3 regions of the Thauera sinica genome follow, and region 3 is predicted to be linked to each of the others. Evidence: predicted binding sites of a transcription regulator. Region 3 holds the regulator's gene; each other region holds the start of a gene.

Region 1 (10,427 bases), 2.4 Mb from region 3:
GGTCCTCGCGGAACTGGCCGGCCTTCACCGCTTCGCTCAGCACGCGGTGGGTGGCGCAGACCAGCGCGATGTCCACCGGCACCGCCTCGCTGGCGCCGATCGGCAGCACGCGGCGCTCCTGCAGTACGCGCAGCAGCCGCGCCTGCATCGCCAGCGGCATGTCGCCGATCTCGTCGAGGAACAGCGTGCCGCCGTGCGCCTGCTGGATGCGTCCGACCGCGCCCTCGCGCCGGGCGCCGGTGAAGGCGCCACCGGTATAGCCGAACAGTTCGGATTCGATCAGGTTCTCGGGTATCGCGGCGCAGTTGAGCGCCACGAACGGGCCGCTGGCGCGCGGGCCGCTGTTGTGGCAAGCCTGCGCCAGCAGTTCCTTGCCGACGCCGGACTCGCCCTGGATCAGCAGCGGGATGTTCTTGCCCACCACCTTGCCGGCGCGGTCGAGCGCGAACTGCAGCGTGGCATCGCCGGTGGCGAGGCTTTCGAGCGTGATGGCGCCGGGGCTGGACGGCCGGCGCGCGGCCTCGTCGCCGGCGCGGCGCGGTGCGCGCGCTGCGCCGCGCACCGGAGTGGCCGCATACCAGGCCAGGCTCGCCCGCGGCCGCGCGAACACCGTGCCGCCGGCGCGCAGTTCGAGCTCGAGCAGGCCCATCGGGTCGCGCGCGGCGCGGTCCATCGCGGCGCCGAAGGAAGTGCGGAACAGGTTGCCGAAGCCGCCGAAGCCGCTGCGGTGGGCGTCGGCGATGCCCAGCAGCGCACGCGCCTGGCGGTCGGCGCCGACGATCTCGCCGTCGGCCGACACCGCCAGCAGGCCCTCCTGCAGTCCGCCCACGCCCTCGGCGCGGGAATGGAAGGCGAACAGCATGTGGCGCGCGTGCTCGCTCTCGAACAGGCTGCGCTCCAGCAGCCGCACGCCGACCCGCGCCAGGCCCAGGGTGTGCGGCTGGTAGCTGCGATGGTCGCCCGAGATGTCGAGGACGCCGAGCATCTCGCCGCGCGCATCGAAGATGGGCGCGGCGCTGCAGGTCAGGATGCTGTTGCGTTCCATGTAGTGCTCGGCGCCGAAGATCTCGATCGGCCTGCGCTCGACCAGTGCCGAGCCCACCGCGTTGGTGCCGCGCTGGCGCTCGCTCCAGTCGGCGCCGGGCTGCAGCGCGACGCGGCCGGCGCGATCGACGAAGCCCGGGTCGCCCAGCGCATGCAGGATGAGGCCGTCCGCATCGGCGAGCACCACCATGCTGCCGGACGAACGGATCTGCTCGTAGAGGTGTTCCATCACGCCGCTGGCGTGGCTCAGCAGCAGGCCGCTGCGCTCGCGCGCGACGGAGAATTCGCAGCGGTTGACGTTGTCGATGCGGCTCGAAGCGCGCTCGTCCAGCCCGTCGCGGCGGCAGCGGCGCCAGGAACGGATCACCGGTTCGGGCAAGCCTCTTTCCGGTACATCGCCCATCTCGAAAAACTGCCGGCGCAGCGTGGCAAGCTCCGCCGCCTGCTCACTGCGTGCCAGGGTCTGGCCCATGTCTTCGTCTCCGTCTCCGGCGGGCATGCTCTTTTGTACTTCCGGCATGACCGCCATGCCCTCGGGGCATTCCTCGGGGCCGGATTGCTCCATGGGTGGAGCATCCGGCTTCTCGTCGGAATTAAAGCAAAACTCTTGCCATCCGGACAGCGGAAATCGCGCATCCATGGGCATCGGCAGATTCACATAGAAAGCGGCTATCGGCCCAGCGCCCGATCCTCCGCCTCGACCGCCGCCATCTCGTCATCGTCGAACAGCCTGGAACGGGTGTGGAAAGCCTTGCCGGTATTGCCCTCCAGCGAAAAGGTGCCGCCCTGGCCGTCGACGACGTCGATGATCAACTGCGTGTGCCTCCAGTACTCGTACTGGGATGCGCTGATGTAGAACGGCACGCCGCCGATGTCGCCGAGGCGCACGTCGTAGGCGCCGATCGTCAGGTCGGTGGGCAGATAGCAGTTGGCGGCGCTGTTGTCGCAGCAGCCGCCGGACTGGTGGAAGATCAGGTCCGGCCCGTATTGCGCCTTCAGCGAAGCGATCAGCTCCAGCGCGGCCGGCGTGGCGATGACGCGGTCGACCATGTTCCCCTCCGGAAAGGAAAAAACGGGGGCGGTTGCCCGCCCCCGGCGAATTGCCCGGGAACGGGCAAGGGGAGAGAAGACACGTCGCTCAGAAAAAGCCGAGCTTGTTCTCGGCGTAGCTCACGAGCAGGTTCTTGGTCTGCTGGTAGTGGTCCAGCATGACCTTGTGCGTTTCGCGGCCGATGCCGGATTCCTTGTAGCCGCCGAAGGCCGCATGCGCCGGATAGGCGTGGTAGCAGTTGGTCCATACGCGGCCGGCCTGGATGGCGCGGCCCATGCGGTAGGCGACGTTGCCGTTGCGGCTCCACACGCCCGCACCCAGGCCGTAGAGCGTGTCGTTGGCGATGGACAGCGCCTCGGCCTCGTCCTTGAAGGTGGTCACCGCCAGCACCGGCCCGAAGATTTCCTCCTGGAAGATGCGCATCTTGTTGTGGCCCTTGAACAGCGTCGGCTGGATGTAGTAGCCGTCGGCCAGTTCGCCGCCGAGCTGGGCACGGTCGCCGCCGATGAGGCACTGGGCGCCTTCCTGCCGGCCCAGGTCGAGGTAGGACTGGATCTTGCTCATCTGCTCGCGCGAAGCCTGCGCGCCCATCATCGTGCCGGTGTCGAGCGGGTGGCCCTGCTTGATGGCGGCGACGCGCTCGAGCACACGCTCGATGAAGCGGTCGTAGATCGATTCCTGGATCAGTGCGCGCGACGGGCAGGTGCATACCTCGCCCTGGTTGAAGGCGAACAGCACCAGGCCTTCGATGGCCTTGTCGAGGAAGGCGTCGTCCTTGTCCATCACGTCGGCGAAGAAGACGTTGGGCGACTTGCCGCCCAGTTCGAGCGTGGCCGGAATGAGGTTGTTGGCCGCGGCCTGGGCGATCACGCGGCCGGTCGAGGTCGAGCCGGTGAAGGCGATCTTGGCGATGCGCTTGCTGGTGGCGAGCGGCAGGCCGGCTTCGCGGCCGAAGCCGTTGACCACGTTCAGCACGCCCGGCGGCAGCAGGTCGGCGATCAGCTCGGCCAGGACGAGGATGGAGACCGGCGTCGATTCGGCCGGCTTCAGCACCACGCAGTTGCCGGCGCCGATGGCGGGCGCCAGCTTCCAGGCTGCCATCAGGATGGGGAAGTTCCACGGGATGATCTGGCCCACCACGCCGAGCGGCTCGTGGAAGTGGTAGGCGACGGTGTTCTCGTCGATCTCGGAAATGCTGCCTTCCTGCGCACGCAGGCAGCCGGCGAAGTAGCGGAAGTGATCGACCGCCAGCGGGATGTCGGCATTGAGCGTCTCGCGGATCGCCTTGCCGTTGTCCACCGTCTCGGCATAGGCGAGCAGTTCGAGGTTCTGCTCGATGCGGTCGGCGATCTTCAGCAGGAGGTTCGCGCGTTCGGCCGGCGAGGTCTTGCCCCAGGCGGGGAAGGCGGCATGGGCGGCATCGAGGGCGAGTTCGATGTCCTCGGCGGTCGAGCGTGCGACCCGGGTGTAGACCTGCCCGGAGATCGGGGTGACCACGTCGAAGTATTCCCCCTTGACCGGCGCCACCCATTTGCCGCCGATGAAGTTCTCGTAACGGTTCTTGTACTGGACCTTGGCTTCGGCCTGGCCGGGCATTGCGTAGAGCATGGTGTGTCTCCTGGTTTGATGGCGTTCGGGGCGTCCTGCCGCCGCACTCCTCTCGTCAGCAGAAGCCGTGCCAAAGAATAATTTATTCGTCCATTCAAATACTTGGAACGAAGGACGGTGCTCCAAAAATCCCTGTACCCGCGCTGGAGCACTCCACATTGCAACACATGCGGCGCATCGGGCGGAGCAACGGGCAGAACGCCGGCCGATCTGCTCCATGACTGCTCCTTTCGCTGCCCGAGCAGGTACTGCTCCACGAACATACGCCAATTTTGGAGCAGGCGCGATCGCCGCCGGGCAGCACCGCCGACCCTCCGCGATCGGGCGCGAAAGCGCCGCCCGCAGCGGGATTCGCCCACATCGCCGCCGTCGCCGCCGCACGAATGGCACACCGCTTGCACTCGGCCTGCGCACCGGCGCCGCCGCCTGCCCGAAGCATCCAGGCGCGCCGCCGCCCACATCACTCGACGGAAAAAGGTGGAAGACATGATGAACAAGGAGACTCTCGCCCACACCCTGCGCTCGGCCGCCCTCGCCGCGGCGCTGGGTGCAGCCGCCGGCCACGCGCAGGCCCATGGCGACGTCACGCCGCAGGCGGTCGACACCTCGGTGCTCAAGCCGGTCGGCGGCGGCTGGTTGGAAAAGAACCCCTACCGCAAGAACGAAGACGCGATCCGCATCGGCAGTTCGGCCTTCAACCAGAACTGCGCCCGCTGTCACGGCATCGGCGCCGTGTCCGGCGGCATCGCCCCCGACCTGCGCCTGCTGCCCACCGGCGACGACGGCGACGAATACTTCATCCAGCGCATCCGCAACGGCGTGACCCGCAACGGCGCGGTCTACATGCCGCCCTTCGAAGGCACGCTGACCCAGGAAGCGATGTGGGCCATCCGCGCCTGGCTGGAGACCGTCCATGTGGACTGAGCGCCGCCGCCTGCTGCTGGGCGCCGGCGCGCTGCTCGCCCAGGCCGCCCTGCCCGGCGCCGCCCGCGCCATCGCCGCCGGCGGCCCGCCCGAAACGCAGCAGCCCGGCGCGCTGCGCATCGCGGTGTATGCCGACTTCCCGCCCTACTCGTACAAGGGCAAGGGCGTCGACGTCGCGCTGGGCAAGGCGCTCGCCGACAAGCTCGGCCTGCGCGCCGAGTTCGTCGAGTTCCAGCCGGGCGAGGACATGAGCGACGACCTGCGCAACATGGTCTGGCGCGGCCACTACCTCGGCACCCGCCCCGCCGACGTGATGCTGCACGTGCCGGTCGACGCCCGCTTCGCCGCGCAGAACGACAAGGTGGCGATCTTCGGCCCCTATCACCTCGAGACCATGGCGGTGGCGCGCGACCCGGCGCGCCTGCCGCCGGTGGCCGGCTCGGCCGCGGCCGGGCTGGAAGTCTTCACCCGTGAGCTGATCGGCGCCGAAGTCGACAGCCATGCCAGCGACTTCCTGATGCAGGTGCTGAACGGCCGCCTGCGCGGCAACGTACGCCACTTCCGCACGCCCGCGCTCGCCGTCGAGGCCCTCGAGCGCGGCGAGATCGCCGCCGTGCTCGGCACGCATACCGAACTGCAGGCCGCCCTCGCCGGCTCCGGCCGCTACGCGCTGGACCGCCTCGCCCTGCCCGAACTGCGCGTCGCCCAGTGGCCGCTCGGCATGGCGGTGAAGGCAGAAGCCACGCCCCTGGCCGAAGCGCTCGGCCGTGCCCTGGGCGAGCTGCAGCGCTCCGGCGCCGTCGCCCGCCTGTTCGCCGAACAGGGCCTGAGCCTGACCGCGCCCTGAAGCGCGACCCGTTTCAACCGCAGCAGCCACACCCACCACCGCTCGAGGAGACAAAACGATGACAAGACAGATCCGCCATACCCACCTCGCCGCCGCCCTCGCCGCATTGTGCGCATCCGGCGCCGCCAGCGCGCTCGACGTGGACGCCGGCGACTACACCGCCCTGCCCGAGGGCACCAACCTCGCCCTGCTCTACTACCAGCACGCCGAGGTCGACCACCTGTATGCGGACGGGCGCAAGGGCGCCGGCAGCCTGCGCACCGACGCCGCGCTGCTGCGCTACGTGCATTTCACGAAGATCGGCGACTACATCATCGACCCGCAGATCATCGTGCCCTATGTCGACATCGACACCCGCGGCGCCCTGGCGGACGCCGGCGTCAACAGCCCCGGCGGCCTGGGCGACACTCTGCTCGGCGCCACCCTGTGGCTGAAGAACGATCCGCAGAAGGGGGAATACTTCGGCTTCACCTATTTCCTGTCGACGCCGACCGGCAACTACGACCGCGACCGCGCCCTCAACATCGGCGCCGACCGCTACAGCCACATCCTGCAGGCCGGCTACATCAACCGGCTGTCGGACAAATTCACCATCGACCTCGTCGCCGATGCCACGATCCACGGCGACAACAAGAAGGCGAACGCCGCCGGCGACACGCTCAAGCAGGCGGTGAGCTATCAGGCGCAGGCCTGGCTGCGCTACCACGTCACCGACGCGCTCGACCTGCGCGCCAGCCTGTCGCGCCACTGGGGCGGCGAGACCAAGCTCGGCGGCGTGCGGCAGGACGACGAGAGCAACCGCTCGAAATTCACCATCGGCGCGGCCTGGTTCGTCGAGCCCACCGTCCAGTTGATCGCCAACGTCGGCAAGGACATCTCGGTGGACAACGGTCCGAAGGAAGACAGCCGCGTGAATCTGCGCCTGCTCAAAGTGTTCTGAGGACTTCCCGGCGCAGGAACGCGAAAGGGGCTTCGGCCCCTTTCGCGCATTCCGCCCCGCTGCGGGCGCGCCCCGCCAGCCTGCGGGAAACGGCAGCCGGCCGGCAGCGCCCCGTGGGAATGGCGCCTTCCGCATTCTGCCCGGCCCGCAGCAACGAATGTCATGGAAGACGGAGAGGATGCGGCGGCCGGGCGGAGGCGCGGACCGCCCCCGTATCCGGCGCCGGCTTAGGCGTGTATCGTGGCGGGAGTCGCTCCCCGCCCACGACACATCGTCCTTCGCGGCGATCCTCAACACACAGTGACCCGAGGAGAAACACCATGACAGGGAAGTTGCTGACGCCTGACAGGCTGCCGACCGAAGCCGAACTGCTGGCCGCGCCGGAAGATGACTACATGTCGCCGCGGCAGCTCGCCTTTTTCCGGGCGCTCTTGCTGCGCGAGCGCGATGCGCTGCTGGACTCGGCGCACCGGACGACGCTGCATCTGCAGGAATTCGAATCCCCGGCCGACCCGGCGGACCGCGCCTCGCTGGAAGAAGACCACACCCTCGAACTGCGCGTGCGCGACCGCGAACGCAAGCTGCTGCACAAGATCGACGAAGCCATCACGCGCATCGACAACGGCAGCTACGGCTGGTGCGAGGAAAGCGGCGAGCCGATCGGCATCGCCCGCCTGCTGGCGCGGCCGACCGCCACCTACAGCATCGAGGCCCAGGAACTCCACGAGCGCCGCCGCCGCATGATGGGCGGCTGACGCCCGCCGACGCCCGCCCCGCATCGCCGCCGGGGCGCGCCCGCCCGGCTCAGCCGAGCCAGACCCGCGCGTTGCGGAACATGCGCAGCCAGGGCGAGGCATCCGGGCTCTCGTCGACCAGCCACTGCGGCGCCCACGACATCTGCAGGGTGCGGGCGGTGCGCTCCGGGTGCGGCATCATGATCGTGAAGCGGCCGTCGGCGGTGGTGAAGCCGGTGACGCCGTCCGGCGAGCCATTGGGGTTCTTCGGATACGCCTCGGTTGGCCTGCCGTAGTTGTCCACGTGGCGCAGCGCGAGCAGCGCGCCGGCGCGGTCGGCTTCCCGTGCGAACACCGCGCGGCCTTCGCCGTGGCTGACGACGATGGGCATGCGGCTGCCGGCCATGCCGCGGAACAGGATGGACGGGCTGTCGACCACCTCGACCATCGCGAAGCGCGCCTCGAACTGCTCGCTGCGGTTGCGGTGGAAGGTCGGCCATGCCTCGGCGCCGGGGATGATGGGGGCGAGGTGCGCCATCATCTGGCAGCCATTGCAGACACCCAGCGCGAACGTGTCGCCGCGGCGGAAGAATGCCTCGAATTCGGCACGCAGCCCGGGGTTGAACAGGATGGACTTCGCCCAGCCCTGCCCCGCGCCGAGCACGTCGCCGTAGGAAAAGCCGCCGCAGGCCGCCAGGCCGTGGAAACCGGCCAGGCCGATGCGCCCGGACTGCAGGTCGGACATATGGACGTCCACCGGGGCGAAGCCGGCGCGCTCGAAGGCGGCGGCCATCTCGACCTGCGAATTCACGCCCTGCTCGCGCAGCACCGCGACCTGCGGACGCGCACCGGTGGCGATGAAGGGCGCGGCGACGTCCTCGGTGGCGTCGAAGGACAGCGACACCGACAGGCCGGGGTCGGCCGCATCGGCCAGGCCATCGAATTCCTGCTGCACGCTGTCGGCGTCGTCGCGCAGGCGGGCGATGCGGTAGCCGGTTTCGGACCACGCCTGCAGCAGTTCGCTGCGGCCCGCGCCGAACACCAGCCTGGCGTTGCGGCGGAAGCGGATCTCGTCCTTGTCGTTGGGCTCGCCGATGAAGTGATAGGTCAGCTTCGCTTCGCGCAAGACCTCGGTGATCCGCGCGCGGTCGTCGCGGCGGATCTGGATCACCGCGCCCAGTTCCTCGGCGAAGAGGCCGGCGAAGAGCTTGTCGCCGAAGCGGCCTTTCAGCGTGTCGGGCCTCTTCTCCAGGCCGTCGACGTCGTTCATGTAGTGGTCGTAGCACACGGTATCGAGCACCAGCGACAGGCCGCACCTGGCCGCGAAGGCCATCTCGCACACGGTGGCGAAGAGCCCGCCGTCGCTGCGGTCGTGGTAGGCCAGCAGCAGGCCGTCGCCGCGCAGGCGCTGGATCGTGGCGAAGAAGGCGGCGAGCTGGGCCGGATCGACGTCGGGCGCATGTTCGCCCACCGTGCCGTAGGCCTGGGCCAGCACCGAGCCGCCGAGGCGGTTCCTGCCGTTGCCGAGGTCGATCAGCAGCAGGTCGGTGTCCACGCCTTCGGGGAGCTGCAATTGCGGGGTGAGCGTGCGGCGGCTGTCCTGCACCGGCGCGAAGGCGGTGGCGATCAGCGACAGCGGGGCGACCACCTGCTTGTCCTCGCCGTTCTCGCTCCACGCCGTGCGCATCGACAGCGAGTCCTTGCCGACCGGGATGGACAGGCCGGCGGCGATGCAGAATTCGGAGACGGCCTTCACCGTGTCGAACAGCCCGGCATCCTCGCCGCGATGGCCGGCGGCGGCCATCCAGTTCGCCGACAGCTTGACGTCGCCGATGCCGGCGATGTCGGCGGCGGCGATGTTGGTGATCGCCTCGCCGATCGCCATGCGCCCGGAGGCTGGCGCGTCGATGCAGGCCAGCGGGGTGCGCTCGCCCATCGCGAAGGCTTCGCCGCGGTAGCCGTGGAAGCTCATCGCGGTGACGGCGACGTCGGACACCGGAACCTGCCACGGGCCGACGAACTGGTCGCGCGCGGTCAGGCCGCCCACCGAGCGGTCGCCGATGGTGATGAGAAAACCCTTGCCCGCCACCGCCGGCATGCGCAGCACGCGCAAGCCGGCTTCCTTCAGGTCGATGTCGGTCACGTCGAACGGCGGCAGGAAGACGGCGCGGCGCGATACGTCGCGCGTCATCTTCGGCGGCTTGCCGAGCAGCACCTTCATGTCCATGTCGACCGGCTTGTTGCCGAAATGGCGGTCGGTGACGGTGAGGCGGCCGTCGGCGGAAGCCGTGCCCAGCACCGCGAAGGGGCAGCGCTCGCGCTCGCAGAAGGCGCGGAACCGTTCGAGGTCCTGCGGCGCGACGGCGATCACGTAGCGCTCCTGCGACTCGTTCGACCAGATCTCGCGCGGGCTCATGCCCGGCTCTTCGATGTGGACCTCGCGCAGTTCGAAATGCGCGCCGAGGCCGGCATGGTCGGCAAGCTCGGGCATCGCGTTCGACAGGCCGCCGGCGCCGACGTCGTGGATGGCGATGATCGGGTTGCGCTCGCCCATCTGCCAGCAGGCGTCGATCACTTCCTGGCAGCGGCGCTGGATCTCGGGGTTGCCGCGCTGCACCGAGGCGAAGTCGAGGTCGGCGGTATTGGTGCCGGTGGCCATCGACGACGCCGCGCCGCCGCCCAGGCCGATCAGCATGCCGGGGCCGCCGAGCTGGATCAGCAGCGTGCCGGGCGGGAAGACCGGCTTCTCCGACTGCTGCGCCTGGATGTTGCCGACGCCGCCGGCGATCATGATCGGCTTGTGGTAGCCGCGCACCTCGCCCTGCACTTCCTGCTCGAAGCTGCGGAAGTAGCCGGCGAGGTTCGGGCGGCCGAATTCGTTATTGAACGCGGCGGCGCCGATGGGGCCCTCGATCATGATGTCGAGCGCCGAGGCGATGCGCTCCGGCTTGCCGTAGGGCTTCTCCCAGGGCTGCTCGAAGCCGGGGATGTTCAGGTTGGACACCGAGAAGCCGGCCAGCCCCGCCTTCGGCCGCGAGCCGCGGCCGGTGGCGCCTTCGTCGCGGATCTCGCCGCCGGCGCCGGTCGCCGCGCCCGGAAAGGGCGAGATGGCCGTCGGATGGTTGTGCGTCTCGACCTTGGCGAGGATGTGGGTCTGCTCGGAGTGATAGCGCCAGACGCCGTCGGCGTCCGGGTACAGGCGCTCGATGGCGGCGCCCTCGATGACGGAGGCGTTGTCCGAATAGGCCACCACCGTGCCCTGCGGATGAGCCTTGTGCG
Region 2 (10,427 bases), 1.3 Mb from region 3:
TGCGCGCCAGGCTGCCAGCTCAGCGCAGGTTGGCGATTTCCCGCTGCAGCGCCTCGACGTTGCGCTTGTGCAGTTCGACCTTGTCCTTGTAGGGCTGCAGGCGGTCGAGCACCCTCTGGTAGTTGCGCTCGTCGCCCATCCGTACCGCTTCCTGCTCGGCGAGCTGCTTCTGCGCTTCGGCGAGCCCGGCTTCCTCCGTGGCGAGTTCCTTCTCGAGCACCTGGCGGCGGGTGTCGTCGCGGGCGCGCTGGTCATTGGGGCTGACGCGCGGGAAGGTACTTGGCGAGGGGCCGGATGAAGCGCCCGAGCCGGGCGCTCGGGCCGGCCCCGGGACCGAGGTGACCGGCAGGTCCTGCTGGATGGCCTTGCAGCCGCGGGCGGCGCTGCGATCGTTGGTGTAGGTCGTGCGGCCCTCGGCATCGACGCACTTGTAGATTTCGGCCTGCGCGAGCGGTGCGGCACACAGGGCGAGGATGAGCGTGAGAGGGCGAAGCTGTCTCATGACCTTGTCCGGAAGAGTCGCGCCCCGCGCCCCGCGCGGTTCGCGCCGGTTGCTGCAGGACTGAGCAGGGATTAGACCCGATAAAAAAGGGACGGGCAATGCCCGTCCCCCTCCATGACAAGGTACTGCCGCCGCTTACAGGCTGTAGTACATGTCGAATTCCACCGGGTGGGTGGTGATGCGCAGGCGATTGACGTCCTCGGACTTCAGCGCGATGTAGGCGTCGATGAAGTCGTTCGAGAACACGCCGCCGCGGGTCAGGAACTCGCGATCCTTGTCGAGGTACTCCAGCGCCTGGTCGAGGCTGGTGCACACGGTCGGGATCAGCGCGTCTTCTTCCGGCGGCAGGTCGTACAGGTTCTTGTCGGCCGGATCGCCCGGGTGGATCTTGTTCTGGATGCCGTCCAGGCCCGCCATCAGCAGCGCCGAGAAGGCGAGGTAGGGGTTGGCCAGGGGGTCCGGGAAGCGCGCCTCGATGCGGCGGCCCTTCGGGTTGCCGGTGTAGGGGATGCGGATCGAGGCCGAGCGGTTGCGGGCGGAATAGGCCAGCTTGGTCGGCGCTTCGTAGTGCGGCACCAGGCGCTTGTACGAGTTCGTGCCGGGGTTGGTGATCGCGTTCAGCGCGCGCGCATGCTTGATGATGCCGCCGATGTAGTACAGCGCCAGTTCCGACAGGCCGGCGTAGCCGTTGCCCGCGAACAGGTTCTGGCCGTCCTTCCAGATCGACTGGTGAACGTGCATGCCCGAGCCGTTGTCGCCGACGATGGGCTTGGGCATGAAGGTCGCCGTCTTGCCGTACTGGTGGGCGACGTTGTGCACGATGTACTTCAGGACCTGGGTCCAGTCGGCGCGCTTGGTCAGCGTGTTGAACCTGGTGCCGATCTCGCACTGGCCGGCGTTGGCCACTTCGTGGTGATGCACTTCGACCGGCACGCCGCAGGCTTCGAGCGCGAGCACCATGGCGGCACGCACGTCGTTCAGGCTGTCGACCGGCGGCACCGGGAAGTAGCCGCCCTTCACGCGCGGACGGTGGCCGTAGTTGCCGCCTTCGAACTTGTCGGCGGTGGACCAGGCGGCCTCTTCCGAGATGACCTTGCTATAGACGCCCGACATGTCGACCGACCACTCGACCGAGTCGAAGATGAAGAACTCGGGTTCGGGTCCGAAGAAGGCGGTGTCGCCGATGCCGGTGCTCTTCAGATAGGCTTCGGCGCGCTTGGCGATCGAGCGCGGATCGCGATCGTAGCCCTTGCCGTCGGACGGTTCGATGACGTCGCAGGTCAGCACCAGCGTGGTTTCGTCGAAGAACGGGTCGATGTAGGCGGTGGTCGCTTCGGGCATCAGGACCATGTCGGACGCCTGGATGCCCTTCCAGCCGGCGATCGACGAACCGTCGAACGGGTGGCCGTGCTCGAAATGCTCTTCCTCGAACGCCGAAATCGGCAGGCCGACGTGGTGTTCCTTGCCGTGGGTGTCGGTAAAGCGCAGGTCGACGAAGCGGACTTCGTTCTCCTGGATCATCTTCATGACGTCTTGAGCGTTCATATTCACTCCTGGTGAGATGAGGCGGTGTCTGCTGAAAATCGGTCGGTTGCGGCGTCAAATTCCGGTGGGCAGGGTAAAGCATCAACCATGCCAAGACGTCCTGCACAAGAAATTCATTGTGCCATAAGGGGAAAGCCCGCAGGGGTCGCGCCGCAGGATGATGCCATGCACCAGAATGGTTTCATTCGGAAAGGTGAATGCACCGTTATGGTGCGATCTGCACGAAAAAGGACATCGAGCGATAGGCGGGATGCGTGCCGAGCCATTCCTCGATGCGCCGATTGAGTGCGTGCAGACGCTCGTCGGGCACGGAGGCGGGGAGCAGCACTTCGACGTCGATGCGATCCCCCAGGTAGTGGATCTGCACCCGCTTCGGCTTCGGCCCCGGCGGCCCCAGCAGGTCCGCCACCGTGGCGAGCACCTCCGCGCGCCCGGGCGGAACCCCCGGCGGCGTCCCTTGCAGGTTGGCATCGTCCTCGGGGTCGATATGCACGAGGATGTCCTGCACCTCGGGGTGCGCGGTGCGCACGCGGGCGTACACCGAGTCGGACACGCGGTGGCCTTCGGACACCGTCAGCCTGGGCTCGACCTGGACGTGCGCATCGCACAGCACGCGGTTGGCCATGCGGCGGGTACGCATGTCGTGCAGATTGACGACGCCCGGCGTGTCGAGGATGGTGCGCCGGAGCCGCGCGAGTTCCTCCTCGGACAGGCCGGTGTCGATCAGTTCGCGCACCGCCTTGAGCGCGAACCGGAAGCCCATGTGCACGATCAGGAAGCCGACGATCGCCGCCGCAAGCGGTTCGAGGAAGGGATAGCCGGCGAGGCTGCCGCCGATGCCGGCCGCCACGACCAGCGACGAGGCCGCATCCGAGCGCGCATGCCAGGCGTTCGTCTCCAGTATCGGCGCCTGGAGGCGCCGCGCCGAGGCCAGGATGTAGCGGAACATGCCTTCCTTGGCCGCCAGCGTGAGCACGGCCATGGCCAGGGCCGCGGGATGGAGCGCGGGCAACTGGTCCATGTGCTGCAGGCGGACTCCGGAACTCCACAGGAAGCCGAAGCCCACCCCGCCCAGCACCAGGCCGAGCAGCAGCGACGTGACCGTTTCGACGCGGGCGTGGCCGTAGGGGTGCTGCAGATCCGCAGGGCTCGAACTGTGGCGGCCCGCCACCAGCACGAGCACGTCGGTGACGAGGTCGGACAGGGTATGCGCCGCATCGGCGACCAGGCTGAAGGCGCCGGCGAACAGGCCGATCACGATCTGCCCGACGGTCAGTGCGGCATTGATCGCCAGCGCGACGATCGCCACGCGCTGGATGCCCCGGCCGCGGGCCGCGTTCTCGTCGGGCGGCGCGGCCTTGCGCAGACTGAGGGGCGGACGGGGGGCGGCGGAGGGCATGTCGGGGGCTGCGGATCAGGCGCTATACTTCGTACGTTCAGAATTCTAGCCGGATGCACGCATGGGAACCCTCTCCGACCTGCTGGCGCTCGCGCATCGGCGTGCCAGCACCCTCGACCTGCCTTACCAGGGCGCGCTGACGCCGGCGGAGTCCTGGCAGGTTCTGCAACTGGCGCCCGGCGCCCGGCTCGTGGACGTGCGCACGCGCGCCGAATGGGACTGGGTGGGGCGCGTGCCCGGCACGGTCGAGATCGAATGGCAGACCTATCCCGGCGGCCAGCCCAACCCCAATTTCATCGCCCAGCTCAGGCACCAGGTCGACCCCGAAGCGCTGGTGCTGTTCCTGTGCCGTTCCGGCGGGCGTTCGGATGCGGCCGCGCGAACTGCCTGCGCGGCCGGCTACAGCAACTGCTACAACGTCCTCGAGGGCTTCGAGGGCGACAAGGACGCCAACGGCCAGCGCAATCGCGTAGGCGGCTGGCGCCACGCCGGCCTGCCCTGGCACCAGGGCTGAGCCGGGGCCCGCGGACCGGAACCCCGCGGAGACGGTCCGGTCCGATACCGACATCACTCCCCAACGGACACCGAATTCGCATCATGCAAGTCGCCCCCATCAGCTTCGATCGCTTCAACGTGCTCGCCGACGCCGACGCGCAGGAACGCATCCGCGCCGCGCGTGCGCGCCTGGGCGACAAGGCGGTGCTGCTGTGCCACCACTACCAGCGCGCCGACGTCTATCAGCATGCCGACCTCACCGGTGACTCGCTCAAGCTCGCCCGCCTCGCCTCGCAGACCGACGCCGAGTACATCGTCTTCTGCGGCGTGCACTTCATGGCCGAAGTCGCCGACATCCTGTCGAAGCCGAGCCAGATCGCCATCCTGCCCGACCTCGCGGCCGGCTGTTCGATGGCCGACATGGCCAGCCTGGCCAAGGTCGAGCGCTGCTGGCGCGAACTGGCCGAGGTGCTCGATGCGCCCGACGCGCTGATCACGCCGGTCACCTACATCAACTCGGCGGCCGACCTGAAAGCCTTCTGCGGCGAGCACGGCGGTATCGTGTGCACATCGACCAATGCGCCCGCCATCCTCGACTGGGCGTTCTCGAAGCGAGAGAAGGTGCTGTTCTTCCCCGACCAGCACCTGGGCCGCTGGACGGGTTACAAGAAGGGCATTCCGCTCGACCAGATGGTGGTGTGGGACCCCGACCTCGAATACGGCGGCCTCACCCCGAGCAGATCCGCCATGCGAGGATACTGCTGTGGAAGGGCCACTGTTCCGTGCACCAGATGTTCCAGCCCGGCCACATCGAGCGCTGGCGCAGGCAGCATCCGGACGGCCTGGTGATCTCGCACCCGGAAAGCAGCCTGGACGTCTGCATCCAGTCCGACTACGTCGGCTCCACCGAGTACATCATCAAGACCATCCAGGCCGGCGCGCCCGGCACGCATTGGCTGGTGGGCACCGAACTGAACCTGGTCAACCGCCTCGCCGACGAGATGAAGCCGCAGGGCAAGACGGTGCAGTTCATGGCGCCGACCGTCTGCATGTGCTCGACGATGCAGCGCATCGACCCGCAGCATCTCGCATGGACGCTGGAAAACCTCGCCGAGGGCAAGGTGGTCAACCAGATCAAGGTGCCGGAGCACGAGGCCGAACTCGCCCGCGTCGCGCTCGACCGGATGCTCGCCGTTTCCTGATCCGCAAGCCGGGGCTGCGCGGGGGCCGGATGATGACGTCGCTTCGCATCTGCACCTACAACATCCACAAGGGCTTTTCGCAGTTCAACCGCCGCATGGTGGTGCACGAACTGCGCGAGCGGCTGCGCAGCCTCGACGTCGATCTGGTCTTCCTGCAGGAAGTGCAGGGCCTGCACCTGCGGCATCCGGTCCGCCACGCCGACTGGCCGCGGCAGCCGCAGCACGAGTTCCTCGCCGAGGACACCTGGCGGCAGACCGCCTACGGCCGCAATGCCGTCTATGACCACGGGCACCATGGCAATGCCATCCTGAGCCGGCACGACATCCTGTCGACCGCGAACGAGGATGTCTCGGCCCACCGCTTCGAGAGCCGCGGCCTGCTGCACTGCGAGATCTCGCTGGCCGAGTTCGACAAGCCGGTGCACTGCGTGTGCGTGCACCTGGGGCTCACCGCCGGCGGCCGGCGGCGCCAGATGCAGGCCCTGGCCGAGCGCATGGAGCGGCTGGCCCCGGACGGTGCGCCGCTGATCATCGCCGGCGACTTCAACGACTGGCGCAATCACGCCGACGAACTGATCGGCGAGCGGCTCGGCCTGACCGAGGCGTTCGGCGTCGATCGCGGCCGGCCGGCGCGCAGCTTTCCCAGCGCCCTGCCTTTCTTCCGGCTGGACCGCATCTACGTGCGTGGTTTCCGCGTGCGCCAGGCGAAGGTCCATTTCGGGGAAACGTGGGCGAAGATCTCCGACCATGCGGCGCTCACCGCAGACCTGGAGCCGGCGCCTTGACGGTGAGCGTTCCCGGCAACGCGGTCGTGTTGCTGGAGAATGGGCAGGAATATTTCCCCGCGCTGGAAGCCTCGATCGACGCGGCCGAACGCGAGATCTTCCTGCAGAGCTACATCTTCAGCGCCGACAAGGTCGGCCGCAGCATCGCCGGCGCCCTGCGCCGCGCCGCGCGGCGCGGGGTAGTCGTCCGGGTGATGGTGGACGGCTTCGGCGGGCGCGACTTCGTGCGCGACCTCATGCCCGAACTTGCCGAAGCCGGCGTCGAGGTGCTGATCTATCGCCGCGAACTGCGCGCCATGTCCCTGCGCCGCCACCGCCTTCGCCGGCTGCACCGCAAGGTCGTGACCATAGACGGCCGCGAAGCCTATGTGGGCGGCATCAACATCACCGACGATTTCACGCCCAACGGTTCGCCGTTTCCGCGCTACGACTACGCCGTGCGGGTCCAGGGGCCGGTGCTCGAGCCCATCGTCGAATCGGCCCACCGCCTGTGGCGGCTGGTGGCATGGGCGAGCTTTCGCCGCCGCGTGCATCAGCCGCTGCTGGCGCCGCCGCGCGGCGATGCGGCGGGCGCCATCCGCGCCGCCTACGTCGTGCGCGACAACCTGCGCTACCGCCGCGCCATCGAAGACGCCTACCTCGCCGCGATCGGGCGCGCCCGGAGCGAGATCGTCATAGCAAACGCCTATTTCTTTCCCGGACGGCGCTTTCGCCAGGCCCTCGCCGAAGCCGCCCAGCGCGGCGTGAGGGTGATGCTGCTGCTGCAGGGAGCCGGCGGCGACCATCCGCTGCAGGTCTATGCGACCCGTGCGCTCTATCCCTTCTTCCTGCAGCGCGGCGTCGAACTCTACGAATATCACCGCAGCCACCTGCACGCCAAGGTTGCGGTGGTCGACGGCTGCTGGGCCACCGTCGGCTCCAGCAACATCGACGTCTTCAGCCTGCTGCTGGCGCGCGAGGCCAACGTCGTGATCGAGGACGAAGGCTTTGCCGTGCAACTGCGGCACAGCCTGGCGGCTGCCATGCGCGACGGCGCGGAGGCACAACTGCCCGAACGCTGGCGCCGCCTGCCGCTGATGCGGCGCATGGCGAACTGGCTGGCCTATCAAGTGGTGCGGATGGCGATCGGCATCGCCGGCTACGGCGGCAAGCACTGATGCGTTCGCCGGTCTCCGCCCCGTGCTTCCAGCCGCCGGCGAAGCAGTCTCCACCACGTAGCCGCTCCGGGGCGGGTGTTCCTGGAGGGGCGAGGACTGTCCGAGCGCAGCGAGTTCCGCAGCCCCGGAAGGAACACCCGCCCCGGAGCGGCGGGCAGGCACCGATGTCCACCCCCGGCACGTCGGCCCAAAAGCCACCGATGCCAGCTCTTCACGCAGCGACCATCATCAGCCGCCATCCGACCGTCCGAGCAAAGCGAGTTCCGCAGCCCCGGAAGGAACACCCGCCCCGGAGCGGCGGGCAGGCACCGATGTCCACCCCCGGCACGTCGGCCCAGGAGCCGCCGATGCCAGCTCTTCACGCAGTGGCCATCATCAGTCGCCATCCGACCGTCCGAGCAAAGCGAGTTCCGCAACCCCGGGGGGAACACCTGCCCCGGAACGTCGGGCAGGCACCGATGCCCCGCCCGCCGGCACGTCAGCCCAGGAGCCGCCGATGCTCGATCTTCACGCAGTGGTCCATCACCACCGCCATCCCTGCGGCCTCGGCGCGGGCCACCGCTTCCGGAACGATCACGCCGAGCTGCAGCCACAGGCTCTTTGCGCCGACGGCGATGGCATCCTCGACGATGGGCATCACGTCGGCCGGATTGCGGAACACGTCGACCATGTCGATCTTCACCGGCACCTCGCGCAGGCTGGGGTAGCACCGCTCGCCCAGGATCTCCGGGTAGGCGGGGTTGACCGGGATGACCGTGTAGCCCGCCCTGCGCAGGTACTGCGCGACTTCGTTGCTGGGGCGGTCCGGCCTCGCCGACATGCCGACCACGGCGATGGTGCGGGTTTCCTCGAGCAGCCTGCGCAGGCCGGCCTCGTCCTGGATCATGTATGACTCTCCTCAGGTGAATTCCGGCGCGGCGGCATGACGCCGGCGCGGCACGTCCGCGAGCGTCCAGTTCGCCAGCGCCCAGTCCCAGACTTCCCGCGCCGGCGCGCGCGCCAGCCCCGCCGGCGGCCGCTGGCCGAGGAAGTCCAGTGCCGCCGCGAGGGCGGCGCCGGGCGGATGCGCGTCGATGGCGCGCGCCAGCGTCTGCTTCGACAGCTTCTCGCCCGCCGCATTGGTCGCCACCGGCAGATGCGCGTAGACCGGGTGCGGCATGCCGAGCAGGGACTGCAGATGGATCTGGCGCACCGTCGAATCCAGCAGGTCGGCGCCGCGTACCACGTCGGTCACGCCGGCTTCGGCATCGTCCACCACCACCGCGAGCTGATACGCGAACAAGCCGTCGGCACGCAGCACCACATAGTCGCCCACGTCCGCGGCCAGGTCTTCCTGCTGCGGGCCCTGGATGGCATCGTCGAAGCGGATCAACCCCTCCGCCCGCACCCGCCAGGCGCGTGCGCGGCGCCCCGGCGGCAAGCCGTTGCGGCAAGTGCCCGGGTAGCGGCGCGAGCCGTCGCGCGTCAGCGCCGAGTCGGCCATCTCGCGGCGGGTGCAGGCGCAGGGAAAGACGTCGCCGCCGGCCTTCAGGCGCTCGAGCGCGGCGGCGTAGGCCCCGGTGCGGCGGCTCTGCCAGACGATGTCGCCATCCCATTCGAAACCGCAGCGCGAGAGCGTGGCAATGATCGCTTCGGCCGCCCCGGGCACCGTGCGCGGCGCATCCACATCCTCGATGCGCAGCAGCCAGCGCCCGCCCCGGCGGCGGGCGTCGAGACAACTGCCGAGCGCGGCGACCAGGGAACCGAAATGCAGCGGACCGCTGGGCGAAGGCGCGAAGCGGCCGACGTAGCCGGGTGGCGGCGCGGATGTCATGCGCACGATGTTAGCACCGGCATGGGGTGTCACCGCCCGGCGGGCGGCACGCGCGCCAGGGCGATTGCACGATGTTCTTTCCGTCGGCCTGGATGGCGCGGCACGGCAGGTCTGGTGGCGGGGGATGCGTGGAGCGGGCGAGGACTGTCCGAGCACCGAGCGCAGCGAGGGCGAGTTCCGCAGCCCGACGGAACGCATCCCCCGCCACCAGACCGGATTCCAGGCACTCGTGCGATCGTCCTGGTGCGCGGGCCGGTGCCTCAGGCATGGCCGGTGCCGGCGAGCCCGGCGAAGCGTGCCGGGCGCACGCCGGCCGCGGCAAGGTCGCCGGCGAATTCGTCCGAGGCCAGGTAGGCCAGTTCCGCCTCGCGCGGGGTGGTCAGCGCATCGCAGGCGAGCAGTGCCGCATCCACCCGTCCGGGATGCACGTGCAGCAGCGGCCGCGGGCCGAGGGCGCGCAGAAAGCGCCGCATCTTGTCGCCGAACGGGCGTGCGGCGGAGAAATCGTGCAGTCCGCTGAAGCCGTCGTTGGCCGGAATGCCGGTGGCGCGCAGCCGTTTGCGCAGGCCGCGGCCCAGCGCGCCGATGAAGAGCGACTTGGCGACGGATTCGCCGCGCCGCAGGCAGCGCGATGGCGCCTCGACGCAGTCGCGCACCCACACGCGGCCGACAGGGTAGCGGCGCAGCAACTCGGCGACCAGGGCCTCGCGCACGCCCGGCAATACGTGCACGTGCTGGTGGCCGTCCACGTAGTCCGGCGGGGCGCCCCAGGCATCCTCGAAGGCGTCGAGCTGCGCGCGCAGCTCGTCGGCGACGCCTTCCGCCGGCAGCCCGCGTGCCAGGGCGCGGGGCAGCAGGCGGCCCAGCGGGGGCAGGCGGCCAGCGACGGCGAGGCCGCGTGCGCGGCCGAGCGGGGCCTGGTCCGTCAGCGTCAGGTGCAGGCCGACGTCGGCGGGCGCGCCGACGATGATCTCGCGCAAGGGCGCGGCGGCGCGGCGCCAGTCGGGCAGGGCGGTCATGCAGCTCGTGGCCGACAGGCGGCCGGCGGCGATCAGCCCGGCGATCGCGTCGCTAACGCCCGGCGCGAGGCCGTAGTCGTCGGCGCAGATGACGATGGGGCGGAGGCGGGACGGAGCGGCCATGCGGTGCGGCATGAAGTTCTGAGGCCGGCAGTATCGCTCAATCGGGCCCGCCGTCGCGCGGGTGCGGCGGCCGCTTTTCCTTCCGCCGCTGCAGGCGGGAAGACGGCCCACGGCGCGCGAGGCGGCGAAGAGCGGCCCACCCGGGATGCGTGCCGATGCCGCCGCGAAAGGCGGGCGGTTCCGGCGCAAAACGGCGTAACGTTGCCGCTCGGTCGCGGTGCCCTGGAATGGTTTATCGTGCACAGCCATCGCTCCCGATGGGAGTGTTTTTCCGGATCGTTTCCCCGTGTCGAATATCGACTCCCTCGACGCCCATTCCCATGCGGCGTCGTCTTCCGCAGCGCCCCCCCGGCTGTCGGTGGTGATCCCCCTTTACAACGAGAGTGG
Region 3 (10,427 bases):
CACGCCCTCCGTGCGCATGTCGAGGCGGAACAGCGCCAGGGCGCGCCGCAGTCCGGGGTCGCCTTCCACCTGGCGCACGTGCTCGGCGGTGGCGGCATCACCGGGCGGTGGCGGCGCGAAGGGACGGCCGAGTTCCTCTGCGGCGAGGATGCCGTAGAAGCTCGGTTCGCCGGCGATGCGCGCGTACAGCGATTCGGCCTCCGTGCGCTTGCGCTCGGCGGCGAGCGCACGTCCCAGCCAGTAGGTCCATTCCGGCAACTCGCGTTCGGCCGCGGTCATGGCCTCGATCGCGCCGCGGACCCCCGGCCAGTCGAGCGCGCGCAGCGCGCTGCGCACCCGCCATGCCCGCTGCTGCGCGCTCATCGGCACGTTGCCGGCGGCGCGGAACCAGTCGCTGGCTTCGGGGCGCAGGCCGAGCGCGGCCTGCCAGCCGAGTACCGCGTAGGCATAGGCGCGCTCGCCGCCTTCCAGGCGGTCCTGGATGCGCAGCAGGCGCACGTGGGCGCCGCGCGCGTCGTCGCGCGCCAGGCGTGCCAGCGCGGCGAGCGCGAGTTCGCGTCCCGCCCGTGCGACGGCGAAGTTGGGCGGCAGCCGGTCCAGATACTGCGCGGGCGAACGGACCGCCTGGTCGAATTCGCCGATGGCCGGCAGGCCGGAAGGCAGCCAGGTCAGCGTGGGACGCGCGGCGGACGGCGTGCGGCCCTCGACCTGGCGGCGGACGCGCCACCAGACGTCGTCTTCGCCCACCAGGCCCAGTTCCACCGCGGCGCGCAGGGCCGGCTCGCACGCGGGGGGGCTGTCGACGAGTTCGCCCCACTGCGCCGCCACTTCCGCCAGCACGGCGCGGTCGCCCGCCATCAGACGGGCGGTGCGCGCGTGGCAGCGCAGTTCGGCATCCGGTGCCTGCAGGTCGGGGTAGATCTGTGCGAAGCCGGCCCAGTCGCCATCCTTGGCCAGGCGGCGCAGCCAGTCGGCCCGCAGCCGTTCGGCGAGCTGCGAGCCGGCTTCGTTGACGAGGAATTCGGCGAGTTCCGCCGACGGCGGCGATTCGGGGCGGGCGAGCCTGTTCGTCAGCAGCCAGTAGCGCACGTAGGCGTCGAGCACATGGCCGTCCTGCTCTGCGGCGAGCCGTTCCAGCGTGGCGCGCTCGCCGTTGCGCACCGCATCGCGGGCCGCCAGGATGCGCGCGTCGCCGGCCTCCCCCAGGGCGCCGCCCGACAGCAGCAGCCCCGCCGCCAGCGTTGCCCACAGCCTATTCTTCATGCCTTAACATCCTTTCGAACAGCGACGAACCATACCACAGCGACCATGTCATTTTCCGCCCCGGCGTCCCCGCGGCCGACGTCGACCACACCCGCCGCAGTATGCGCGACCAGGCGCTGGCGGCGCGCCAGGCATTGAGCGGCGAGCACCGTGCCGCGCTCACCGAACGCCTCGCCGGCCACCTGGATGGCCTCGTGGCCTGCCTCGCGCCGGCGGTGCTCGGTTTCTGCTGGCCGTATCGCGCCGAGCCGGATCTGCGCGGTTGGGTCGTGCGCTGGCTGGCGGGCGGCGGCGCGCGCATCGCTGCCCTGCCGGTGGTGATCGGGCGGGGACAGGCGATGGCGTTCCGGCCGTGGACGCCGGACTGCGCCATGCAGCCCGATCGCCACGGCATTCCGCATCCCGTCGAGGGCGGGTTCGTCGTGCCGGACGTGGTGCTGGTGCCGTTGAACGCATTCGATGCCGAGGGCTTCCGCCTCGGCTACGGCGGCGGCTATTTCGACCGCACGCTGGCGCGCATGCGGCCGCTCGCGGTGGGCGTCGGCTTCGAGGTCGGCCGGGTGGCCTCGGTGTGCCCCCAGCCCCATGACGTGCCCATGGACTGGATCGTCACCGAGGCAGGCGCGGCGCGGGCGATCCGGCGTTAGGCGCCGCGGTCAGCCGAGGAACAGGCGGTAGGCGGGGTTGTCCGTCTCCGGCGCGCACTCGTAGCCGAGCTGCTTCAGGAACTCGTCGAAGGCGGCCTGGTCCGCCGGCGGCACCTGCATGCCGACCAGCACGCGGCCGAAGTCGGAGCCGTGGTTGCGGTAGTGGAACATCGAGATGTTCCAGTCGGAGCGCAGCCTGGTCAGGAAGTGCATCAGCGCGCCGGGGCGCTCGGGAAACACGAAGCGGTAGACGAGTTCGTTGTCGGCCCGCGGCGAATGGCCGCCGACCATGTAGCGCACGTGCGTCTTGGCCAGTTCGTCATCGGTGAGATCGATGGCCGGCAGGTCGTGGCGGTCGAGCATCTCGACCAGCTTGCCGGCCTCGCCGCGGTTGTGCACCGTGACGCCGACGAAGATGTGCGCCTGCTGCGGGTCGGCGTAGCGGTAGTTGAACTCGGTGATGTTGCGATTGCCCAGCACGCCGATGAACTTGCGGAAGGAGCCGGGCTTTTCCGGGATCGTCACCGCCAGCACCGCCTCGCGCTGCTCGCCCAGCTCGGCGCGTTCGGCGACGAAGCGCAGGCGGTCGAAATTCATGTTCGCACCCGAGGCGACCGCCACCAGGTGCTTGTCGCGCAGCTTGTGGCGCTTGGCGTATTCCTTGGCGCCGGCCACCGCGAGCGCGCCGGCCGGCTCGAGGATGGAGCGGGTGTCCTCGAACACGTCCTTGATCGCGGCACAGATCGCGTCGTTGTCGACCACGACCATCTCGTCCACGTACTGCTGGCACAGGCGAAAGGTCTCGGCGCCGACCTCCTTCACCGCCGCGCCGTCGGCGAAGATGCCGACCTGCTCGAGCGCGATGCGCCTGCCCGCCGCCAGCGAGCGCGTCATCGCGTCGGCGTCGACGGCCTCGACGCCGATGATCCTGGTTTCCGGCCGCAGCCGCTTGATGTAGGCCGCCACCCCAGCGATCAGCCCGCCGCCGCCGACGGCGCAGAACACGGCGTGGATCGGCTGCGGATGCGCGCGCAGGATCTCCATGCCGATGGTGCCCTGGCCGGCGATGACGTCCGGGTCGTCGAAGGGGTGGACGAAGGTCAGCTTCTCGGCCTTCTCGAGTTCCAGCGCATGGGCGTAGGCGTCCGAATACGATTCGCCGGCGAGCACGACCTCGCCGCCGCGCGAGGCCACCGCGTCGATCTTGATCTGCGGCGTCGTGCTCGGCATCACGATCACCGCGCGCACGCCCAGCCTTTGCGCCGACAGTGCCACGCCCTGCGCATGGTTGCCGGCGGACGCGCAGATCACGCCGCGCCTGAGCGCCTGCGGCGACAGCTTGACCATCTTGTTGTACGCGCCGCGGAGCTTGAAGCTGAACACCGGCTGCATGTCTTCCCGCTTCAAGTGGACGCGGTTGTGGATGCGCGCGGAGAGGTTCGCTGCGAGGTCGAGGGGGGTCTCCTCGGCCACGTCATACACCTGGGCGTTGAGGATGCGTTCCAGGTAGTCCGGTGTGGCGGTCATGGCGGCTGATGCTCTGCGGTAAAGGGATCGAGCGTATCAGCCGCCGTGCCGCGGCGGCAAGGCCGTGGTCAGTCGCCCGCGTCGCCGTCGCCGTGGTCGCCGCCCTGCCCGAGCGCGCGCGTCTGGCGTTCGATGAAATCCTGCGTGGAATCGATGCCCCGCAATTGCAGGATGGCGGAGCGGACGGCGGTCTCGAGCAGCACCGCGAGGTTGCGCCCGGCCGCCACCGGCAGCACCACCCGCTGTACCCGGACGCCGAGGATGGCCTGGCTTTCGTGCTGCATCGGCAGGCGCAAAGGGTCGTTGGTGCCGGGCTGGCGTCGCTCGAGATGGGTGATCAGGCGCAGGCGCATCTTGCGCCGGCACGCGGTTTCGCCGAACACGGTGCGGATGTTGACGATCCCCAGGCCGCGGACCTCGATGAAGTCCTGCAGCATCTCCGGGCAGCGCCCCTCGAGGACGGTCGGTCCGATGCGCGAGAATTCCACCACGTCGTCGGCCACCAGACCGTGGCCGCGGGAGATCAGTTCGAGCGCCAGTTCGGACTTGCCCGCCCCCGAGTCGCCGGTGATCAGCACGCCGACGCCGAGCACGTCCATGAAGACGCCGTGCAGCGAGATGCGCTCGGCGAGCCTGCGCGACAGGAACAGCCTCAGGTGGTCGATGACGCTGGCCGAAGGCTGCGGCGTGGTGAGCAGGGGCACGTCGTGCGAGCGGCAGGCGGCGAGCACGGAAGGCGGCGGCTCGCAGCCATCGGCGACGATGATCGCCGGCGGCCGCGCCGAGAGGATCTCATTGAGGTGGTGGGCGACCTTGTCGTCGGGCTGGCGCTGCGCCCAGGCCAGTTCGGCGGTGCCGAGGATCTGCAGGCGCGTCGGATGGATCAGGTTCAGGTGGCCGACGAGGTCGGCGCCCCAGATGGCCTCGTCACCGACCGAGAGCTGGGCATCAAGGCTGCCGCTGACGCGGCTGAGCTGGAGGCGTTCTCGCTGTGCCTCAAACAGTTGCGCTACGCTGATCTGCCGCATCGGGGCCCCAGTTTGCGAACAGCGCGTGCAGGGCCGCCGTATCCGCCGCATTCAGCAACGACTCGCGGAAACCGCGGTCGCTGAACATCTGCGCCAGTTCGGACAGCAGTTGCAGATGCGTTTCGTTGGCCTGCTCCGGCACCAGCAGCACGAAGATCAGGTTGACCGGGCGTCCGTCCGGCGCATCGAACTGGACGGGCGCGGCAAGCCGCAGGAAAGCGCCGGCGGCTTCCTTCAGCCCCTTGATGCGGCCATGCGGGATGGCGACGCCCTGGCCGAGCCCGGTGGAGCCCAGCCGTTCGCGGGCGAACAGGCTGTCGAACACCGTGCTGCGGGCGATGCCCTGATTGTTCTCGAACAGCAGTCCCGCCTGCTCGAAAACGCGCTTCTTGCTGCTCGCGTCGAGATCGGCGACCACATTGGACAGCGGCAGTAGTCGGGAAATGAGGCTCATGTCGGGGGCGTGTGCCGTTTCGCGGAAACGGGGCGCGGCTGTGCGGGATGGTGGCTCGGGGTGAGGGTGGCGCGTGCGGAAAACGCGCCGATTATACGCTCACCCCGGAAGGAGGGCGGAAACCCGCCGCCTCAGGCTTCGGGGCTCTGATGCTTGAGCGCGTCGTGGTTGTGGTCGCTCTGCTTCTGCTTGTACTTCTGGACCTGGCGGTCGAGCTTGTCGGCCATCGAATCGATCGCCGCGTACATGTCGTTGTCGTCGCTCTCGACGAAGATGTCCTTGCCGCGCACGTGCACGGTGACTTCCGCTTTCTGCTTCAGCTTCTCGACCGACAGAATGACGCTCACGCTGGTGACGTTGTCGAAGTGGCGGACGACGCGGTCCAGCTTGGTGGACACGTATTCGCGGATGGCCGGAGTGACTTCGACGTGACGTCCGGTGATGTTCAGATTCATGGCAACTCCTCTTGTTATCAAAGCGTTTTGCGCAGACTGACCGGCGGGATATTGAGGGATTCGCGATACTTGGCGATCGTCCGCCGTGCGACCACGATACCCTGCTGGCCCAATAGATCGGCAATCCTGGCGTCCGACAAGGGTTTTTTCCTGTCCTCGGCCTCCACCAACTGGCGAATCAGCGCGCGAATCGCAGTGGAGGATGCCGCACCGCCGGTGTCGGTGGAGACGTGACTGCCGAAGAAATACTTGAGTTCGAACACACCGCGCGGCGTCGCCATGTACTTCTGCGTCGTCACGCGCGAAACGGTGGATTCGTGCAGCTCGAGCTGGTCCGCGATCTCCCGGAGGGTGAGTGGCCGCATTGCCACGTCCCCATGATCGAAGAACTGCCGCTGCTGGTCAACGATCGCCTGTGACACGCGCAGGATGGTGTCGAAGCGCTGCTGGACGTTCTTGATCAGCCAGCGCGCCTCCTGCAACTGGCCCGTCAGTCCGCCGCCCTGGCCGCGGTGCTGCTGCAGGATGCTGGCGTAGAGCTGGTTGATGCGCAGGCGCGGCATCGCCTCCGGGTTGAGCGACACCGTCCAGCGGTTGCGCACCTTGCGCACCACCACGTCGGGCAGCACGTAGCGCGTTTCCTCGGCGGAGTGCTGCGAGCCGGGGTGGGGGTCGAGCCGGCCGATCAGCGCCTGGGCGGCGCGCAGGGCGTCGTCGTCGCAGCCGGTGAGCCGCTTGAGCTTGGCGAAGTTGCGCTCGGCGAGCAGTTCGAGGTGCCTGTCGACGATCTCCAGCGCGAGGTTGCGGTCGGGCGAGGGCGGCTGGGCGCGCAACTGCAGCGACAGGCATTCCTGCGGCGTGCGCGCGCCGATGCCGGCCGGTTCCAGGTTCTGCACGTGGCGCAGGGCGATCGTGAGTTCGTCGAGATCGATCTCGAGTTCGGCCGGCAGCAGCTCCAGCAGATCCTCCAGCGTCTGGTGCAGGTAGCCGTCGTCGTCGAGCGCCTCGATGATGAAGCGCACGAGCGCGCGGTCGCGGTCGCTGAGCGGCGACAGCGCCACCTGCAGGTCGAGGTGGTCGCGCAGCGAGATGCCGGCGGCCTGGAATTCCTGGTAATCGACGTCGTCGTCGTCGCGGTTGGACGGGCTGCCGTTGCCGACGCTGGACCAGTCCATGCCTTCGTCGAGGCCGGCGGCGGACTCGCCCTCGCTGCGCGTGTCGCCGCCTTCGCGGCTGTCGGATGCCTCGTTGCCGCGGTCGGTTGCCGCCGTGGTGCTGCCGGGGGCCGGCGGAGGCGGTGCGAACTCGCTGCCGTCGCCTTCCTCGCGCTCCAGCATGGGGTTCTCGAGCAGGAAGCGCTCGATCTCCTGGTTGAGCTCGAGCGTGGACAACTGCAGCAGCTTGATCGACTGCTGCAACTGCGGCGTGAGCGTCAGGTGCTGGGAAAGCTTGAGCTGGAGACTGGGTTTCATGGACGAGCAGGGTTCAGAGGCGGAAATGCTCGCCGAGATAGACCTGGCGAACCTGTTCGTTGGCGATGATCTCGGCCGGCCGGCCGCTGGCGAGCACGCGTCCCTCGCTGATGATGTAGGCGCGATCGCAGATGCCGAGGGTCTCGCGCACGTTGTGGTCGGTGATGAGTACGCCGATGCCGCGCTCCTTGAGGAAGCGGATGATCTTCTGGATGTCGAGCACCGCGATCGGGTCCACGCCGGCGAAGGGCTCGTCGAGCAGGATCAGGCGCGGGTTGGTCGCCAGCGCGCGCGCGATCTCGCAGCGCCGGCGTTCCCCGCCCGACAGCGACACCGCGGTGTTGTCGCGCAGGTGGGCGATGCCCAGTTCCTCGAGCAGTTCGTCGAGCCGCGTTTCGATCTGCTCGCGTGCCAGCCCCTGCAGTTCCAGCACCGCGCGGATGTTCTCCGCCACGGTGAGCTTGCGGAACACGCTCATCTCCTGCGGCAGGTAGGACAGGCCGAGGCGGGCGCGGGCGTGGATCGGGCGATGGGTCAGCGCGCTGTCGTCGAGCAGGATCTCGCCGCCGTCGGCGCGCACCAGGCCCACGATCATGTAGAAGCAGGTGGTCTTGCCGGCGCCGTTGGGGCCGAGCAGGCCGACGACTTCGCCGGCGTCGACGTCGAAGCCGACGTCGTGCACGACGGTGCGCGCCTTGTAGCGCTTTTGCAGGCCGGTGACCTTAAGCAGACTCATCGGGTTGCTCTTTCAGCAGCTTGCGGATCACCTCCGCCGCGAAGCCGCGGGTTTGCAGGAAGCGCGCCTGGCGAGCCCATTCGCGCGCATCGGCCGGCGCCGTGCCGAACTTCGTGCGCCATACGGCACGGGCGCGTTCGAGTTCCGATTCTACGCACTCGGCGGCAAGCGCCGCGTCGACCAGTTCGCGCTCCACGCCACGCCGCGCCAGTTCGTTGCGCAGGCGCGCCGTGCCGAAGCGGCCCGCCTTGCCGCGCACCCAGGCTTCGGCGAAGCGCCGGTCGGACTGCAGGCCAAGCTCGCCCATGCGTGCGACCACCTCGGCGACTTCCTCGGCGCTGCCGTGGCCGGCCAGCTTGCGCGCCAGTTCGGCGCGCGAGTGGTCGCGCTGCGCAAGGTAGCGCAGCGCGCGCTCGCGCAGGGTGGTTTCGCTCATGCCGGGCCCCGCGGGCGGCGGGCTCAGGTGGAGGCAGTCGCGGCCACGGCCGCGACCGGCTGCATCTCGGGCAGGCCGACCGCGACGCGCACCTTGTTCTCGATCTCGCGCGCCAGCGCCGGGTTGGCGCGCAGGAACTCGCGCGAGTTGTCCTTGCCCTGGCCGATCTTGTCGCCGTTGTAGGCATACCAGGCGCCGGACTTGTCGACGATCTTGTGTTCCACGCCGAGGTCGATGATCTCGCCTTCGCGCGAGATGCCCTCGCCGTACAGGATGTCGAAGTGCGCCTCCTTGAACGGCGGCGACACCTTGTTCTTGACGACCTTCACGCGGGTTTCCGAGCCGATCACCTCGTCGCCCTTCTTGATCGTGCCGGTGCGGCGGATGTCCATGCGCACCGAGGCGTAGAACTTGAGCGCGTTGCCGCCGGTGGTGGTCTCGGGGCTGCCGAACATCACGCCGATCTTCATGCGGATCTGGTTGATGAAGATCACCAGCGTGTTGGTGCGCTTGATGCTGGCGGTGAGCTTGCGCAGGGCCTGCGACATCAGGCGGGCCTGCAGGCCGGGCAACTGGTCGCCCATCTCGCCCTCGATCTCAGCCTTGGGCGTGAGCGCGGCGACCGAGTCGATGACGATGATGTCGATGCCGCCCGAGCGTACCAGCATGTCGGCGATCTCGAGCGCCTGTTCGCCGGTGTCGGGCTGCGAGATCAGCAGGTCCTCGATGTTGACGCCGAGCTTTTCGGCATAGACGACGTCGAGCGCATGCTCGGCGTCGATGAAGGCGGCGGTGCCGCCGAGCTTCTGCATCTCGGCGATGACCTGCAGCGTCAGCGTGGTCTTGCCGGAGGATTCGGGGCCGTAGATCTCGACCACGCGGCCGCGCGGCAGGCCGCCGAGGCCGAGCGCGATGTCGAGCCCGAGCGAGCCGGTGGAAACGGTCTGGATGTCGCGCTCGACGTTGCCGTCGCCCATGCGCATGATCGAACCCTTGCCGAACTGCTTCTCGATCTGGGAGAGCGCGGCGGCGAGCGCCTTGGCCTTGTTGTCGTCCATGAGAGTCTTTCCTGAGTGATGTCCGGATTATGGCACAGAGATTGCAGGGATGTTGTCGCGGCTCCCTGACGGCGGCAGTGTAGTAGCTGTTTATTTTTACAGCAATGCCGCCCGACGAGCGGCGCCGCGCTGCTCAGCCGGCGAACCGGATCAGTTCGCGCAGCGCGTGCTCCACCGTCTGTCGCCGCACCGCTTCGCGGTCGCCGCCGAAATGCATCGTGACCGCCTGCGGTGCCGCGCCGCGCCGCGCCCAGGCCAGGCACACCATGCCCACCGGCTTCTCCGTGCTGCCGCCGCCGGGGCCGGCCACGCCGGAGACGGCGACCGCCACCTGGGCGCGGCTGCGGGCCAGCGCACCGGCCGCCATCTCGCGCACCGTCTGCTCGCTGACCGCGCCGTGCACCGCGAGTGTGGCCGGCGACACGCCGAGCATGTCCATCTTGGCCTCGTTGGAGTAGGTGACGAAGCCGCGGTCGAACCAGCCCGAACTGCCCGCGGTGGCGGTGACGGCTTCGGCGATCCAGCCGCCGGTGCAGGATTCTGCGGTGGCGAGCATCCAGCCGCGCGCGGCCAGCGCCTGGCCGAGCGCCGCGGACAGGGCGTCGAGCGCGGCCGTCATCATGGCCGGAACGCCGCGACGAGGACGGCGAGCGCCAGCAGCGTATAGCCGGCGGCGATGAGGTCGTCGAGCATCACGCCGAAGCCGCCCTTCAGCGCGCGGTCGGCCCAGCGCACCGGCGGCGGCTTGACGATGTCGAAGAAGCGGAACAGCGCCACCGCGACGGCCTGCCACAGCAGAGTCTTGGGCGCGAACACCAGCACCAGCCAGGTCGCGACCATCTCGTCCCAGACGATGCCGCCATGGTCCGGCACGCCGAGCGCGCGGCCGGTGCGCTCGGCGGCGAGGATGCCGGCCGCGAACAGGCTGGCGAGCAGCGCGAGGAAGACGAACTCCGACAGCGGCGTGCGGATCAGCGGATATAGCAGCCACGCCAGCAGCGTGCCCATCGTCCCCGGCGCCCAGGGCGACAGGCCCGAGCCGAAGCCGAGCGAGATGAAGTGGGCGGGGTGGCTCAGCATGAAGCGGGCGGTGGGGTGCATGGGCAGGATCGCGGATGGGCGTTGGAATGGGTGCGGCGCTAGCCGAAGTGATCGTAGCCCGTGGCGGGGCTTGCCTGCAGCGTGCCGTCGGCCTCGCGCAGCAGCAGCGCGCCGGACTGGTCGGTGAGGGTGCCGATGCGGTGCAGCGGCAGGCCCAGGCGTGCGCCGATGGCCTGCACCGCCTCGCGCCGCGCGGGCGGGGCGGCGAACAGCAGCTCGTAGTCGTCGCCGCCCGACAGCAGGCAGCGCC

Evidence for each region. The regulator sigma-54, encoded in region 3, starts transcription at its own class of promoters, with help from an activator protein. The targets are predictions, from matches to a motif close to TGGCACGCTTNCTGCTNA.
Region 1: adh (aldehyde dehydrogenase) is a predicted target of sigma-54. The motif match lies at 3,759-3,776, and genes of this name have one in related genera.
Region 2: glnA (type I glutamate--ammonia ligase) is a predicted target of sigma-54. The motif match lies at 2,123-2,140, and genes of this name have one in related genera.

What each region holds. Positions count from the first base shown of each region.
Region 1 covers NZ_CP023439.1:1,057,875-1,068,301, reverse strand. The annotation lists gene CCZ27_RS04655 (sigma-54-dependent Fis family transcriptional regulator) at 1-1,516, opposite strand, end outside; gene CCZ27_RS04650 (DUF779 domain-containing protein) at 1,714-2,094, opposite strand; gene adh (aldehyde dehydrogenase) at 2,183-3,703, opposite strand; gene pedF (cytochrome c-550 PedF) at 4,190-4,627, shown strand; gene CCZ27_RS04635 (substrate-binding periplasmic protein) at 4,617-5,474, shown strand; gene CCZ27_RS04630 (transporter) at 5,533-6,414, shown strand; gene dksA (RNA polymerase-binding protein DksA) at 6,735-7,169, shown strand; gene purL (phosphoribosylformylglycinamidine synthase) at 7,219-10,427, opposite strand, start outside.
Region 2 covers NZ_CP023439.1:13,474-23,900, forward strand. The annotation lists gene CCZ27_RS00075 (DUF4124 domain-containing protein) at 20-502, opposite strand; gene glnA (type I glutamate--ammonia ligase) at 638-2,047, opposite strand; gene CCZ27_RS00085 (cation diffusion facilitator family transporter) at 2,253-3,446, opposite strand; gene CCZ27_RS00090 (rhodanese-like domain-containing protein) at 3,508-3,960, shown strand; partial or broken gene nadA (quinolinate synthase NadA) at 4,044-5,143, shown strand; gene CCZ27_RS00100 (endonuclease/exonuclease/phosphatase family protein) at 5,176-5,928, shown strand; gene clsB (cardiolipin synthase ClsB) at 5,925-7,085, shown strand; gene CCZ27_RS00110 (CoA-binding protein) at 7,564-7,971, opposite strand; gene gluQRS (tRNA glutamyl-Q(34) synthetase GluQRS) at 7,984-8,898, opposite strand; gene CCZ27_RS00120 (ChbG/HpnK family deacetylase) at 9,159-10,040, opposite strand; gene CCZ27_RS00125 (glycosyltransferase family 2 protein) at 10,327-10,427, shown strand, end outside.
Region 3 covers NZ_CP023439.1:3,854,791-3,865,217, reverse strand. The annotation lists gene CCZ27_RS16875 (lytic transglycosylase domain-containing protein) at 1-1,263, opposite strand, end outside; gene CCZ27_RS16870 (5-formyltetrahydrofolate cyclo-ligase) at 1,365-1,910, shown strand; gene ilvA (threonine ammonia-lyase, biosynthetic) at 1,920-3,437, opposite strand; gene hprK (HPr(Ser) kinase/phosphatase) at 3,506-4,465, opposite strand; gene ptsN (PTS IIA-like nitrogen regulatory protein PtsN) at 4,434-4,919, opposite strand; gene hpf (ribosome hibernation-promoting factor, HPF/YfiA family) at 5,051-5,374, opposite strand; gene CCZ27_RS16845 (RNA polymerase factor sigma-54) at 5,392-6,846, opposite strand; gene lptB (LPS export ABC transporter ATP-binding protein) at 6,860-7,582, opposite strand; gene recX (recombination regulator RecX) at 7,569-8,018, opposite strand; gene recA (recombinase RecA) at 8,042-9,076, opposite strand; gene CCZ27_RS16825 (CinA family protein) at 9,210-9,698, opposite strand; gene CCZ27_RS16820 (phosphatidylglycerophosphatase A family protein) at 9,695-10,177, opposite strand; gene thiL (thiamine-phosphate kinase) at 10,216-10,427, opposite strand, start outside.